DNA from 3 places in the Klebsiella sp. KE9456 genome. Region 1 is predicted to be linked to each of the others. Evidence: predicted binding sites of a transcription regulator. Region 1 holds the regulator's gene; each other region holds the start of a gene.
The links. Region 1 encodes Fur, which represses iron uptake genes when iron is present. Its sites were predicted from a motif close to ATAATAATGAGAACNACTATCAA; they were not measured.
Positions count from the first base shown of each region.

Region 2: the regulator Fur is predicted to act here: its motif matches at 2,251-2,273, upstream of ABK821_RS01975 (TonB-dependent receptor domain-containing protein).
Region 3: the regulator Fur is predicted to act here: its motif matches at 1,933-1,955, upstream of fhuA (ferrichrome porin FhuA).

Region 1 is NZ_JBDYQK010000005.1:167,547-171,749, reverse strand. It holds gene tcuA (FAD-dependent tricarballylate dehydrogenase TcuA) at 1-478, opposite strand, end outside; gene tcuR (tricarballylate utilization LysR family transcriptional regulator TcuR) at 576-1,502, opposite strand; gene fur (ferric iron uptake transcriptional regulator) at 1,629-2,075, opposite strand; gene fldA (flavodoxin FldA) at 2,502-3,032, opposite strand; gene ybfE (LexA regulated protein) at 3,182-3,475, opposite strand; gene ybfF (esterase) at 3,609-4,203, opposite strand, start outside.
Region 2 is NZ_JBDYQK010000001.1:435,582-439,784, reverse strand. It holds gene sitC (iron/manganese ABC transporter permease subunit SitC) at 1-546, shown strand, start outside; gene ABK821_RS01990 (metal ABC transporter permease) at 527-1,372, shown strand; gene ABK821_RS01985 (nitrous oxide-stimulated promoter family protein) at 1,464-1,808, opposite strand; gene ABK821_RS01980 (SelT/SelW/SelH family protein) at 1,865-2,170, opposite strand; gene ABK821_RS01975 (TonB-dependent receptor domain-containing protein) at 2,385-4,203, shown strand, end outside.
Region 3 is NZ_JBDYQK010000002.1:270,004-274,206, forward strand. It holds gene mrcB (bifunctional glycosyl transferase/transpeptidase) at 1-1,658, shown strand, start outside; gene fhuA (ferrichrome porin FhuA) at 1,979-4,203, shown strand, end outside.

The DNA.
Region 1 (4,203 bases):
CGCCGTTATGCAGTTCAAGCGCCTGCACTGGCATGTTGTAGCGAATTTGCACCCCCAGCTTTTCTGCACTGCGATAATAGGCATTGACGAGAGCTTTCCCGCCGCCCATAAAGAAGGCATTGGTACGTGCTACATGTAGCGCGCCGGAAAGAGGGGGCTGAAAGTTAACGCCGTGCTGGCGCATCCAGTCGCGACATTGTGAAGAGGTACGGATCACCAGTCGCGCCAGCGCTTCGTCGGTATTCCCTTCGGTAACGCGGCGGAGATCCTGCCAGAACTCCTCTTCGGGATAGCTCTCGACCAGCACATCCTGCGGCGCATCGTGCATGCAGCGTAAGTTGCGGGTGTGTTGCGAATTTCCGCCGCGCCACTCCCGGGGGGCCGCTTCAAGCAGCAGCACGGAGGCTCCGCTCTCACGGGCGGTCAAGGCGGCACATAATGCGGCGTTGCCTCCGCCAATCACCAGGACATCAATCATCGTATACTCCATTACTATTTAACTGATTGTTAAATTTGTAATTAAAATGTATACGTATAAGTTGTGTGGGCGCTATGAGGCTCTGCTAAAGAGTTCTTTAGTTAGCGTAAAGTGTTGCTCCAGGCCAACCGCCTGTATCTACCAGGTGACGCATGACCTTCGTCAGCACGACGCGGGCGGCGAGGCCCGCAGGGGTAAGCTCATCATCAGAAAGGCTGACCAAAAAGTTGGGGCGACTCAGTATCGGATTGTGGATGCCGATCACTCTGAGCGCCTCTTTATCAAGATGAGAAATTGCGGCGCCTGGCTGTAGCGTGGCGCCGAGCCCACTACGAACGGCGTGCATCAACAAGGTCAGGCCGTCAATTTCTGCTGTAATTTCAACCTGAAACGCATTTTCCTGACAAATTGCTTCCAGTCTGCCACGCAGACCATGACCGGGACTGGGCATAATCAGGGGAATACTGGTCAACTCTGCTGGGGTGATGATCTCATCAGAAATTTCAGCCAGCAGAGCGTGTGCGCCAATCAGAAACAGTCGCTCTTCAAGAATCGGCCTGGCGCTCCAGCGCAGCATTTTCTCTTTCTGGAACACCACGGCTAAATCAATCTGCCGGGTATTGATCATCCGTTCCAGATTACCGGAAAGGCTTTCCACCAGATGCAGACGCACATCCGCATAGTTTTCCCGCATCGCATGGATAAAAGGTATGCCGAGGACAGAGGCGGTGCTGGGGGCCATGCCGACGCTGACGTGTCCTGAGAGACGCGCTTCCCGCGCGGCGAGAATAGCATCGTCAGCATGACGCAGCGCCAGCTGAGCCTGGGAATAAAAGGCCAGTCCGGCACTGGTGGGCGTTACGCCGCGAGAAGTGCGTTGCAACAGGCGAATGGCAAGTTCGTTTTCCAGCCGCGTCATCTGCTGGCTGAGTGCCGAGACGCCGATATTAAGATCGAGCGCCGCACTGCCCATACTCCCGGTTTCCACAATACGGACAAAGTAGCGTAGCTGGCGAAGCTCCATTTCGATTCTCCGGAAGAGGTCAGACAGAACTTACATGAGATTAGCACAGGGATGGCGGGGAGCGCGTGGGCGAGTTCAACAGATAAAAAAGCCAGCCTGATGCGGCTGGCTTTTCAGTGCGACATATTACTTGGTGTCGTGAGCGTGCTCATCTTCGCGGCAATCGCCTTCCGCACAGTGGCCGTACAGGTACAGGCTGTGGTTAGTCAGACGAATACCGTGTTTGGCGGCAATTTCACGCTGGCGCGCTTCAATGGAATCATCACTAAATTCGATCACTTTGCCGCAATCGAGGCAAATCAGGTGATCGTGGTGATGTTGCTGCGTCAGTTCAAAAACGGATTTACCGCCTTCGAAATTATGGCGGGTAACGATGCCAGCATCGTCAAACTGGTTCAGTACGCGATAAACGGTTGCCAGACCAATTTCTTCCCCCATATCAATCAGGCGTTTATATAAGTCTTCCGCGCTGACATGATGGTTATCCGGTTCCTGCAGGACTTCCAGGATTTTTAATCTCGGAAGGGTCACTTTCAGGCCAGCTTTCTTTAATGCGGTATTGTTGTCAGTCATGCGGAATCTGTCCTGTTGCTAAACGATCTACTTCCATGAGCGGAAGTAATACAGAGAATAACCCGATGTAATGCGTATCATTATAGAACTGCCATGGCGAAATGAAAACCGCAAGCATCGGGCCTTGTATACTGTCAAAAACGAGGCATTCGCTGCAAAAGCACTTTACGTGACCTCGTTAAATCAGAGGACATTGTACAGATATGTGATTAAAAGTTAAAAACTTGTAGCTATATCTTTGATTGCTTTTGTCTATTAATGCAAAAAAATCTGTCGATTATGTTGTTTATCCCCTCACTAATTCAAGTTGCAGGACAAAACGGTTAACCGTTTTGAACAGCGCTTGCGCTGGCCTCGCAGGGCAAGGCCCGGGGATGAGCGAGTATTGTCAACGCAGATGCAACAGACCGTATGACGGGTACAGACTCAGGCATTCTTGATTTCTTCAAGATGCAGTTCTTCAGAAATCTGTTTTACCCATTTGTCGACACGTTCATTAGTCAGTTCCGGCTGACGGTCTTCGTCGATAGCCAGGCCGACGAAGTGGTCATCATCGACCAGGCCTTTAGACGCTTCAAAATGGTAGCCAGCTGTCGGCCAGTGACCCACGATAGTCGCGCCGCGAGGCTCAATGATATCGCGGATAGTCCCCAGCGCGTCACAAAAATATTCTGCGTAGTCTTCCTGATCGCCGCAGCCAAAGAGCGCGACCAGCTTGCCATTGAAATCTATCTCTTCCAGCGTAGGGAAAAAATCATCCCAGTCGCATTGGGCTTCACCGTAATACCAGGTCGGGATGCCGAGCAGCAGAATGTCGTGGCCTTCCAGATCTTCTTTGCTGCTTTTGGCAATGTCGTGGACTTCAGCAACATCTTTACCAAGCTGCTTTTGAATCATTTTTGCAATATTTTCGGTGTTGCCGGTGTCGCTGCCAAAAAAGATGCCGATGATAGCCATGAGTAAAATAACCTCTTGAAACTTAATGATGTGGTAATGGCTTAATGCCTGCAGATAAGGGCAATCATAGCAGAACTGAGAAGGGCGCGGAAACAGCAATCGCGCCCAACTGCACACTCTGCTACATGAAAGGTTATTTTTTGAAGGTTTCAGGCGTTATCGTGGCTGCGCATGGCCGCCAGTTGGTTCATCAGTATCTCTTCTATCAGATCGCTGCGGGTCATACGACGGGCTTCGGCCAGCTCATTCAGCTCATCGACGATATCGGCATTCAGTTTTAACTCAACGCGCTTCAATCCGCGAACTTTATCGCGTTTAAGCTGATTGCGTTTATTGATGCGCAGTTGTTCATCGCGTGAAAGCGGATTGGTTTTCGGTCTACCCGGCCGACGCTCAGTTGCGAACAAATCTAATGTCGTACGGTCCGTTTGTTCTTTTGCCATGATTCAGAGTGACTTCGGGGGAAACAAGCTGTCGGGTATAGCCGACGCAGATAGCGCGCCATCATACATCAGGCAATGCGATGCGCCAACGACCGCAGACATTCTGCCGCGCGGTCGGGCAGATTTTAGCCAGTTATGCGCCGAGGGTGAGCAAATATCGGCGAATTGCCCGTATCACGGCCTCCGGCTTTTCGGCATGCACCCAATGCCCGGCACCGGCAATGACGTGCGCCCGGGCCTGGGGAAATTGCGCCAGCAGGGCATCGCGGTAAGCATCGGTCACGTAAGGGGAGTTGCCACCGGGGATAAACAGCGCCGGGTGAGGCCAGGCCGGGATAGTTTGCCAGCCGACGATATTGTCATACTGCTCCCACAGAGCCGGTACGTTAAAACGCCACTGGCTATCGACAAAAGACTTCAGCAGAAACTGAATCACCCCTTCTTCGTGAAGGTGCTCGCGCATAATCACTGCTGCCTGTTGGCGAGTACTCGCGCCGGCATCGGTTACGGCATTGATGGCGGCGAAGATTTCATCATGACGGCGGACGTGATAATTCACGGGGGCGATATCAATGATCACCAGACCTGCAATGCGTTCAGGAGCCAGCGCGCTTAGCGCCATGACCGCCTTGCCGCCCATAGAATGGCCAATAAAGACCGCTTTTTCTATCTGACATTCATTGAGGGTATCCAGCAGATCCTGCGCCATCGCGGCATAGGTCATTTCC
Region 2 (4,203 bases), on a different contig from region 1:
CTGTTTATGGTTTCACTGAATCCCACGTCGGTGAATATCCAGACCATTATTCTCGGCAATATTCTGGCCATTGCCCCGGAGGATATTATTCAACTGGCGGCAATTGGTTTTATTTCGATGGTAATTCTGCTGCTGAAGTGGAAAGACCTGATGGTAACCTTTTTCGATGAGAACCACGCCCGTTCAATTGGCCTCAATACCCGTGGGCTGAAACTGTTGTTCTTCACGTTGCTGGCGGCCTGTACCGTGGCGGCACTGCAAACCGTCGGCGCATTCCTGGTGATTTGCCTGGTGGTCACCCCCGGCGCCACCGCCTGGCTGCTGACCGACCGCTTCCCGCGCCTGCTGCTCATTGCCGTGGCTATCGGTAGCCTGACCAGCTTTTTCGGCGCGTGGATCAGCTACTATCTGGACGGTGCGACCGGCGGCATCATCGTCGTGGCGCAAACGCTGCTGTTTTTAGTCGCTTTTGTTTTTGCACCGAAGCACGGCCTGCTTGCCAGCCGTCGTCTCGCCAGGAGGTCCCATGCTGAACGTGCTGCTTGAACCTTTCCAGTTTCCTTTTATGGTTAACGCCATACTGGTGGCAATGATTGTCGCCGTTCCCTGTGCGCTGCTTTCCGTGTTCCTGGTGCTGAAAGGCTGGGCGCTGATGGGCGACGCCATGAGCCATGCGGTATTTCCCGGCGTCGTGGTGGCCTATATTGTCGGCGTCCCCTTCGCCATCGGCGCGTTTATCGCCGGGTTATTCTGCGCTATCGCCACCGGTTACCTCGATGATAACAGTCGCATCAAGCGCGACACGATCATGGGAATTGTGTTTTCCGGGATGTTCGGCGCGGGTCTGGTGCTGTACGTCGCGATTCAGTCGGAGGTTCATCTCGACCATATTTTGTTTGGCGATATGCTGGGTATTTCGGCCAATGATATTGTACAAACGTCGCTGATTGCGCTGCTCATCGCCTTAATTATCGGCCTGAAGTGGCGCGATTTTCTGTTGCACGCCTTTGATCCGCAGCAGGCCAGGGCCAGCGGGCTGCGCTGCGGGCTGCTGCACTACGGGCTGCTGTGCATGATTGCGCTGACCATCGTCGCAACGCTAAAAGCCGTGGGGATTATTCTGTCGATTTCATTACTGATCGCGCCGGGGGCAATCGCCCTGCTGTTGACACGGCGCTTCGTCAGCGCTCTGTTGCTGGCAGTGGTCATTGCGGTGAGCTGTTCACTGGGCGGCGTGTGGTTGTCGTTTTATCTCGACAGCGCCCCCGCGCCGACCATTGTGGTGTTGTTTACCCTCCTGTTTGTTATCGCGTTTGTCAGTACGTCGGTTCGCGATCATCGAACGCTGTCAGAAGCACCAGGCCGCGGCTAGCGCCGCCGGAAGTGCCTGGAATAAAACAGGCCCCCTTGCCCTTTCAGGGTGAGGGGATGCTCCCGAAAGCGCTACGCAGCGCGAGCCGGGGCTATTTTTTAGACCGGTACTTTTCGGGAAGCGCGGGGACAGGGCGTTTATCATCAATCAGATGGCGAAATGTCAGGATCGGATGACGCCAGAGCATTCGCGGCCCGGCCCAGCGCATAATCTGCTTCATCTCTTCGCGTCTCGCGGGTTGATAGCAGTGCACCGGACACTGCCTGCAGGCGGGTTTTTCTTCACCAAATACGCACTTATCCAGACGCTTGTCCGCGTAGGCATTAAGCGCCCGGTAATGTTCAGCGTCGTCGCTGGCATCCTGACAGAGGCGCCGATAGAGCGAAATCATACTGCTAATGGTCTTTTTTTCCCGCGCAATACGTTTCCCCGCCATAGACTGTTCCTCACCAATAAAGATGCATTAATAATACACGTTTAAAGAGAGCAATGTCACTCACTACTCCCTGAGGAGTATGCCGGTTTATCCACGTGTCCCAGCGCTTTGTCCGGGAAGCAAACGTCGCGAACCCGGCGTTTCAGTTCGGCGGCATCGGGAAAACCACCATCCTGCTTACGCTCCCAAATTTGTACCTCATTAACCGTCACCACGAAAATCCCGCCGGTTCCCGGTACCAGCGTCACCGAGCCAATATCGGTACTGAAACTGTGCAGCAATTCCTGGGCCATCCAGCTGGCGCGCAGCATCCAGTTACATTGCGAACAATAGGTAATGGTAATAGCGGCTTTGTGACTCATCGCTTTCTCACTGTCAGTAAAGGGGTAAATTGTAAACAACTTGCAGATTAATTGAGAAATAATCAATAATTTTGTTGCAAACGATAATACCTATCATTACCATTCGCGATAATTAAGTATGGAACAACATGTCCAGTCATGGAATAACAGGACACACCTGCACTCTGGAAGTAATGCGTGGGCCAATACTAATAATTATCAAGGCGTGGCTATTATGTATATCTCCACTCAATCAACAGCATGGTTCAAGAAAAGCCTGCTGGTGACCTCTTTGCTTGCAGCAATCTATCAAACTTCTGCCGGGGCGGCAGATACCAACACGAAAGCGGCCAGCAATACCGCCTCTGAGGATAGCTCGGAACAGATGACCGTGACCGCGCCAGCCCCTGTGCTAAAAGCAGGCAGCGAGCATTCCATCAGCGCTCAGGAATTGCAGGATAAAGGCGCCAACGATTTTGGTTCCATTATGCGTTACGAACCGTTGATTAGCGCGACCGGCGCCAGCGGCGGTTCCGGCAACGGTAAAAGCGGCTTCGACCGCGGCGGCTATACCGGCTACAACATTCGCGGCATGGAAAGCAACCGCGTCGGTATCGACGTCGACGGTATCGCCCAGCCCAATGCCACCGGGCGCAGCTATGCCAGCCGCGCAGGCCTCAATACTTTCGGAATGGGGCGCGACTACATCGACCCGTACATGTACGGCAGCATTGATATTCAGTCCGGAGCGACCTCGATCGATACCCCCAACAACGCTATCGGCGGCAACGTCTCTTTCCGTCCGAAATCCGCCGATGACTATCTGCATCCGGGGAAAACCAGCGCCTTCGGCTACCGCAGCGGCTATGATTCCGCCGACCGTAGCTGGCACAATGGCGTCACGGTCGCTGGCGGCGATGAAACCCTGCGCGGCATCTTCGTCTACAGCCGTCGCGACGGTCAGGAGACGGAAAATAACAGCGGGACGCTTGATTCATACCCGGCAAACTGGCACTCGGACGCGTTTATGGCGTCCGGGATCTGGCAGCCGAATGACGAACACAAGCTGACCAGTACATTCGATTATTACCATAAAACCAACCATACCCATTACGACGCCTGGAACTCCAGCGGCAGCAGCATCATCGGCACCACCAACCAGACCAGCCAGACCCGCCGCTGGGGCCTGAGCCTGAAAGATGACTGGACGCCGATGAATGACTATATCGACGGCGTATCAACCAAAGTCTACTACCAGCATACCGAAGCCCATGACTGGACTTATATGCCGGACAGTATCACCCGCGCGATGCAAACAGTGAGCTCCGACTACGATACCGATACCTGGGGCATTCAGAGCGCGCTGGTAAAATCGATCGGCCGCCACGACCTGAGCGCCGGTTTTAACGCCAGCACCACCAAAACTCAGCGCCCGCTAACCCAGTCGCCAACCCCTGGCGCCTACAGCGTGATTATGCAACCGGACGCCGACAGCCGCAGTTATATCGTCGCCGGTTTCGTGCAGGACCAGATTAACTTCGACCTCGACAGCCATAATTTCGCCGTTATCCCGGGCATTCGTGTGGTACATCAATCGACCAAACCGGAAAATCTCTCCGACCTGGCCAACAACAGCAGCGTGCTGACGGGGTCGGCGGTCTCGACGCTGTATGGCAAGAACGCCGATACCCAGGCGCTGCCGTCGTTGACTTTCCAGTACGATATCACTCCTCGGCTGATGACTTACCTGCAATATAAGCGCGGGGCGCAGTTCCCCAACGCCAGCCAGCTGTATGGCTCCTGGAACCTCGGCTCCAGCTATGCGGCCAGTCAGCAGTATGCACTGATCGGGAATACCGATCTGAAAACCGAAACCAGCGATAACCTCGAGTGGGGGATGAAGGGCGAAGTGACGGAAGGCATTACCATGCGCACCGCGCTGTTCTACAACAGCTATAAGAACTTTATCGCCTATACCCGCTACACCCGCGCCAATAACCCAACACAGTTCACCAATGTGCCGTCGAACATCTACACCATCTACCAGGCGGAAA
Region 3 (4,203 bases), on a different contig from region 1:
ATGCGCGCTATAGCAAGGATCGCATCCTTGAGCTGTATATGAACGAAGTTTATCTCGGTCAGAGCGGCGACAACGAAATTCGCGGCTTCCCGCTGGCAAGCCTGTATTACTTTGGCCGCCCGGTGGAAGAGCTGAGCCTTGATCAGCAGGCGCTGCTGGTGGGGATGGTGAAAGGCGCGTCGATCTATAACCCGTGGCGTAATCCGAAGCTGGCGCTGGAGCGACGTAATCTTGTGCTGCGTCTGTTGCAACAGCAGAAGATTATCGATCAGGAACTGTATGACATGCTGAGTGCGCGTCCGCTGGGGGTGCAGCCGCGTGGCGGGGTGATCTCGCCGCAGCCCGCGTTTATGCAACTGGTACGTCAGGAGCTACAGGCGAAGCTGGGCGATAAAGTGAAAGATCTTTCCGGCGTGAAGATCTTTACCACCTTCGATCCCGTCGCGCAGGATGCGGCGGAAAAAGCGGCGATAGACGGTATTCCGGCACTGAAAAAACAGCGTAAGCTGCCGGATCTGGAAACCGCGATCGTGGTAGTCGATCGCTTTACCGGCGAAGTGCGGGCGATGGTCGGCGGCGCGGAACCGCAGTTTGCCGGTTACAACCGGGCGATGCAGGCACGCCGTTCGATTGGTTCTCTGGCGAAACCGGCGACCTATTTAACCGCCCTGAGTCAGCCGAATTTGTATCGTCTCAACACCTGGATTGCCGATGCGCCAATCTCCATTCATTTGTCTAACGGCCAGACGTGGTCGCCGCAAAACGATGATCATCGTTATAGCGATGGCGGCAAAGTGATGCTGGTGGATGCGCTGACGCGTTCAATGAACGTGCCGACGGTGAACCTCGGCATGACGCTGGGTTTACCGGCGGTGATTGATACCTGGACAAAACTGGGGGTATCGAAAGATCAGCTTAATGCGGTTCCGTCTATGCTGCTGGGGGCACTGAACCTGACGCCGATAGAAGTGGCTCAGGCGTTTCAGACCATCGCCAGCGGCGGTAACCGCGCGCCGCTGTCGGCGCTGCGTTCGGTTATCGCCGAAGATGGTACCGTGCTGTATCAGAGCTATCCGCAGGCGGAGCGCGTGGTTCCGGCCCAGGCCGCCTACATGACCTTATGGACTATGCAGCAGGTGGTGCAGCGCGGTACCGGTCGTCAACTGGGCGCGAAATATCCCGGACTCCATCTGGCGGGTAAAACCGGGACCACCAACAATAACGTCGATACCTGGTTTGCCGGTATTGACGGTAGCCAGGTGACCATTACCTGGGTGGGGCGCGATAATAACCAGCCGACGAAGCTCTATGGTGCGAGCGGCGCGATGTCGATTTATCAGCGCTATCTGGCTAACGAAACCCCAACGCCGTTGGATCTGACGGCGCCGGAAGATGTGGTGGATATGGGGATCGACAGTAACGGTAACTTCGTTTGCAGCGGTGGGATGCGCTCGCTGCCGGTATGGACAACGTCGCCGGATGAGCTCTGTCGCCAGGGAGAGCAGATGCAACAGCAGCAGCTCCAGCAGCAGCAGGAGAATAACCCGTTCAATCAGTCTTCCGGGCAGCCGCCGCAACAGCAGCAAAATCAGCAGCCTGAGCAGGAGAAAAGCGACGGCGTCGCGGGCTGGATTAGAGAGATGTTTGGCAGTAAATAATTACTCGCTTAAGCCTTAAAGCCGCTTTTTGTTGGCGACGTTCAGAAACCCCAGTGGCATCGTTATCGATGCTGCCGGGGTTTTTTCTTTATATTGCCATATTGCCGTAATGAGTTGGGTATCTGCAGCCCGAAGTATGATGACTACAAACTGCCTAACGGAAATGTAACTCCATAATAACTGTCTGGTTATTTATTCAGCATCGCCTCCTTTTCGGGGGCATATTCCTTGCCATATATTCCATTTTTCGCCTATTATTCCATTCGGCATAATAATAATTCTCGTTTTCTTTATCATTCAATTCTATTAGAGATATCCTCATGGCGCGTCCAAAAACTGCTCAGCAAAATCACTCGCTGCGTAAACTCGCAGTGGTAGTAGCCACAGCGGTTAGCGGCATGTCTGTTTATGCGCAGGCAGCAACTGAACCGAAAGAAGACACCATCACCGTTACCGCGGCACCAGCCCCACAAGAGAGCGCCTGGGGGCCGGCGGCGACTATCGCGGCCAGACAATCCGCTACGGCGACCAAAACGGATACCCCCATTCAAAAAGTGCCGCAGTCTATTTCTGTGGTGACCGCGGAGGAGATGGCGCTGCATCAGCCTAAATCGGTGAAAGAAGCGCTAAGCTACACGCCAGGTGTCGCTGTGGGAACGCGTGGCGCGTCTAACACATATGATTACCTGATTATCCGCGGTTTCGCCGCTGACGGCCAAAGCCAGAATAACTATCTGAATGGCCTGAAGATGCAGGGCAATTTCTACAATGACGCAGTGATTGATCCGTACATGCTGGAGCGCGCTGAAGTCATGCGGGGCCCGGTTTCCGTTCTCTACGGAAAAAGTAACCCAGGTGGTTTGTTGAATATGGTCAGCAAGCGTCCGACAACGGAACCGCTGAAAGAAGTTCAATTTAAGATGGGTACCGACAGCTTGTTCCAGACCAGCTTCGATTTTAGTGATGCGCTGGATGATGACGGTGTTTATTCTTATCGCTTAACTGGTCTTGCCCGTTCTGCGAATGCCCAGCAACAAGGTTCGAAAGAACAACGCTATGCAGTCGCACCATCTTTCAGTTGGCGTCCGGATGATAAAACCAACTTTACGTTCCTCTCTTACTTCCAGAACGAGCCGGAGACGGGTTATTACGGCTGGCTGCCAAAAGAGGGAACGGTAACGACATTGCCGAACGGTAAGCGTCTTCCCACTGATTTCAATGAAGGTGCTGACAATAATACTTACTCTCGTAACGAGAAAATGGTGGGTTACAGCTTTGACCATGAGTTCAACGATACCTTTACCGTGCGTCAGAACCTGCGCTATGCGCAAAACAAGGTCTCGCAGAACAGCGTTTATGGCTATGGCATGTGTTCGGATCCTCTCTATACAAAGGATCCGAATAACAGCCCTTGTGCCAGTATTCCACAATCACAATGGGATCACACGCTGACTCGTCAATACGTGATTGATAGCGAGAAGTTACAGAACTTTTCTGTCGATACGCAACTGCAAAGCAAGTTTGTGACCGGAGCTTTAGAGCACACGCTGCTGACTGGCATTGACTATATGCGTATGCGTAATGATATCAATTCCTGGTTTGGTTACGCAGGTTCTGTCACGCCGTCTGATATTTATAATCTTGATCGCGGCGACTTTGATTTCAGTTCACATCCGGGGCCGTCTGGCGCATATCAGGTACTGAATAAACAGCAGCAGACTGGTCTGTATGTACAGGATCAAATGCAGTGGGATAAAGTACTGGTGACCCTCGGTGGGCGTTACGACTGGGCGAAGCAGGACTCTTTAAACCGTGATTCTGGCGTTCAGAATTCCCGTAACGATAAAGAATTTACCTGGCGTGGCGGTGTTAACTATTTGTTCGACAATGGGGTAACACCTTATTTCAGCTATAGTGAGTCATTTGAGCCAGCTTCACAAACGGGGGCAACCGGTAATATTTTCTCGCCGTCTAAAGGTAAGCAATACGAAGCCGGCGTGAAGTATGTACCGAACGACCGTCCGATTGTCATTACTGGTGCTGTGTACCAGTTGACCAAAACGAATAATTTGATGGCGGATCCAAACGGCACGATATTCTCCGTTGCTGGTGGTGAAATTCGTTCTCGTGGTGTGGAAGTTGAAGCGAAAGCGGCGCTGTCGGCAAGTATCAATGTCGTGGGATCTTATACTTACACTGATGCTGAATACACTACAGATACCAGCTACAAAGGGAATACGCCTGCTCAGGTGCCAAAACATATGGCGTCACTATGGGGTGATTACACCTTCTTTGATGGTTCATTGTCCGGTCTGACGCTGGGGGCCGGTGGACGTTTCACTGGCTCCAGCTATGGCGATCCGGCGAACTCCTTCAAGGTTGGAAGCTACACGGTCGTCGATGCGTTGGTTCGTTACGATCTGGCACGTGTCGGTATGACGGGTTCCAACGTGGCATTGCATGTGAATAACTTGTTTGATCGCGAGTATGTCGCAAGCTGCTTTAATACCTATGGTTGCTTCTGGGGCGCCGACCGTCAGGTCGT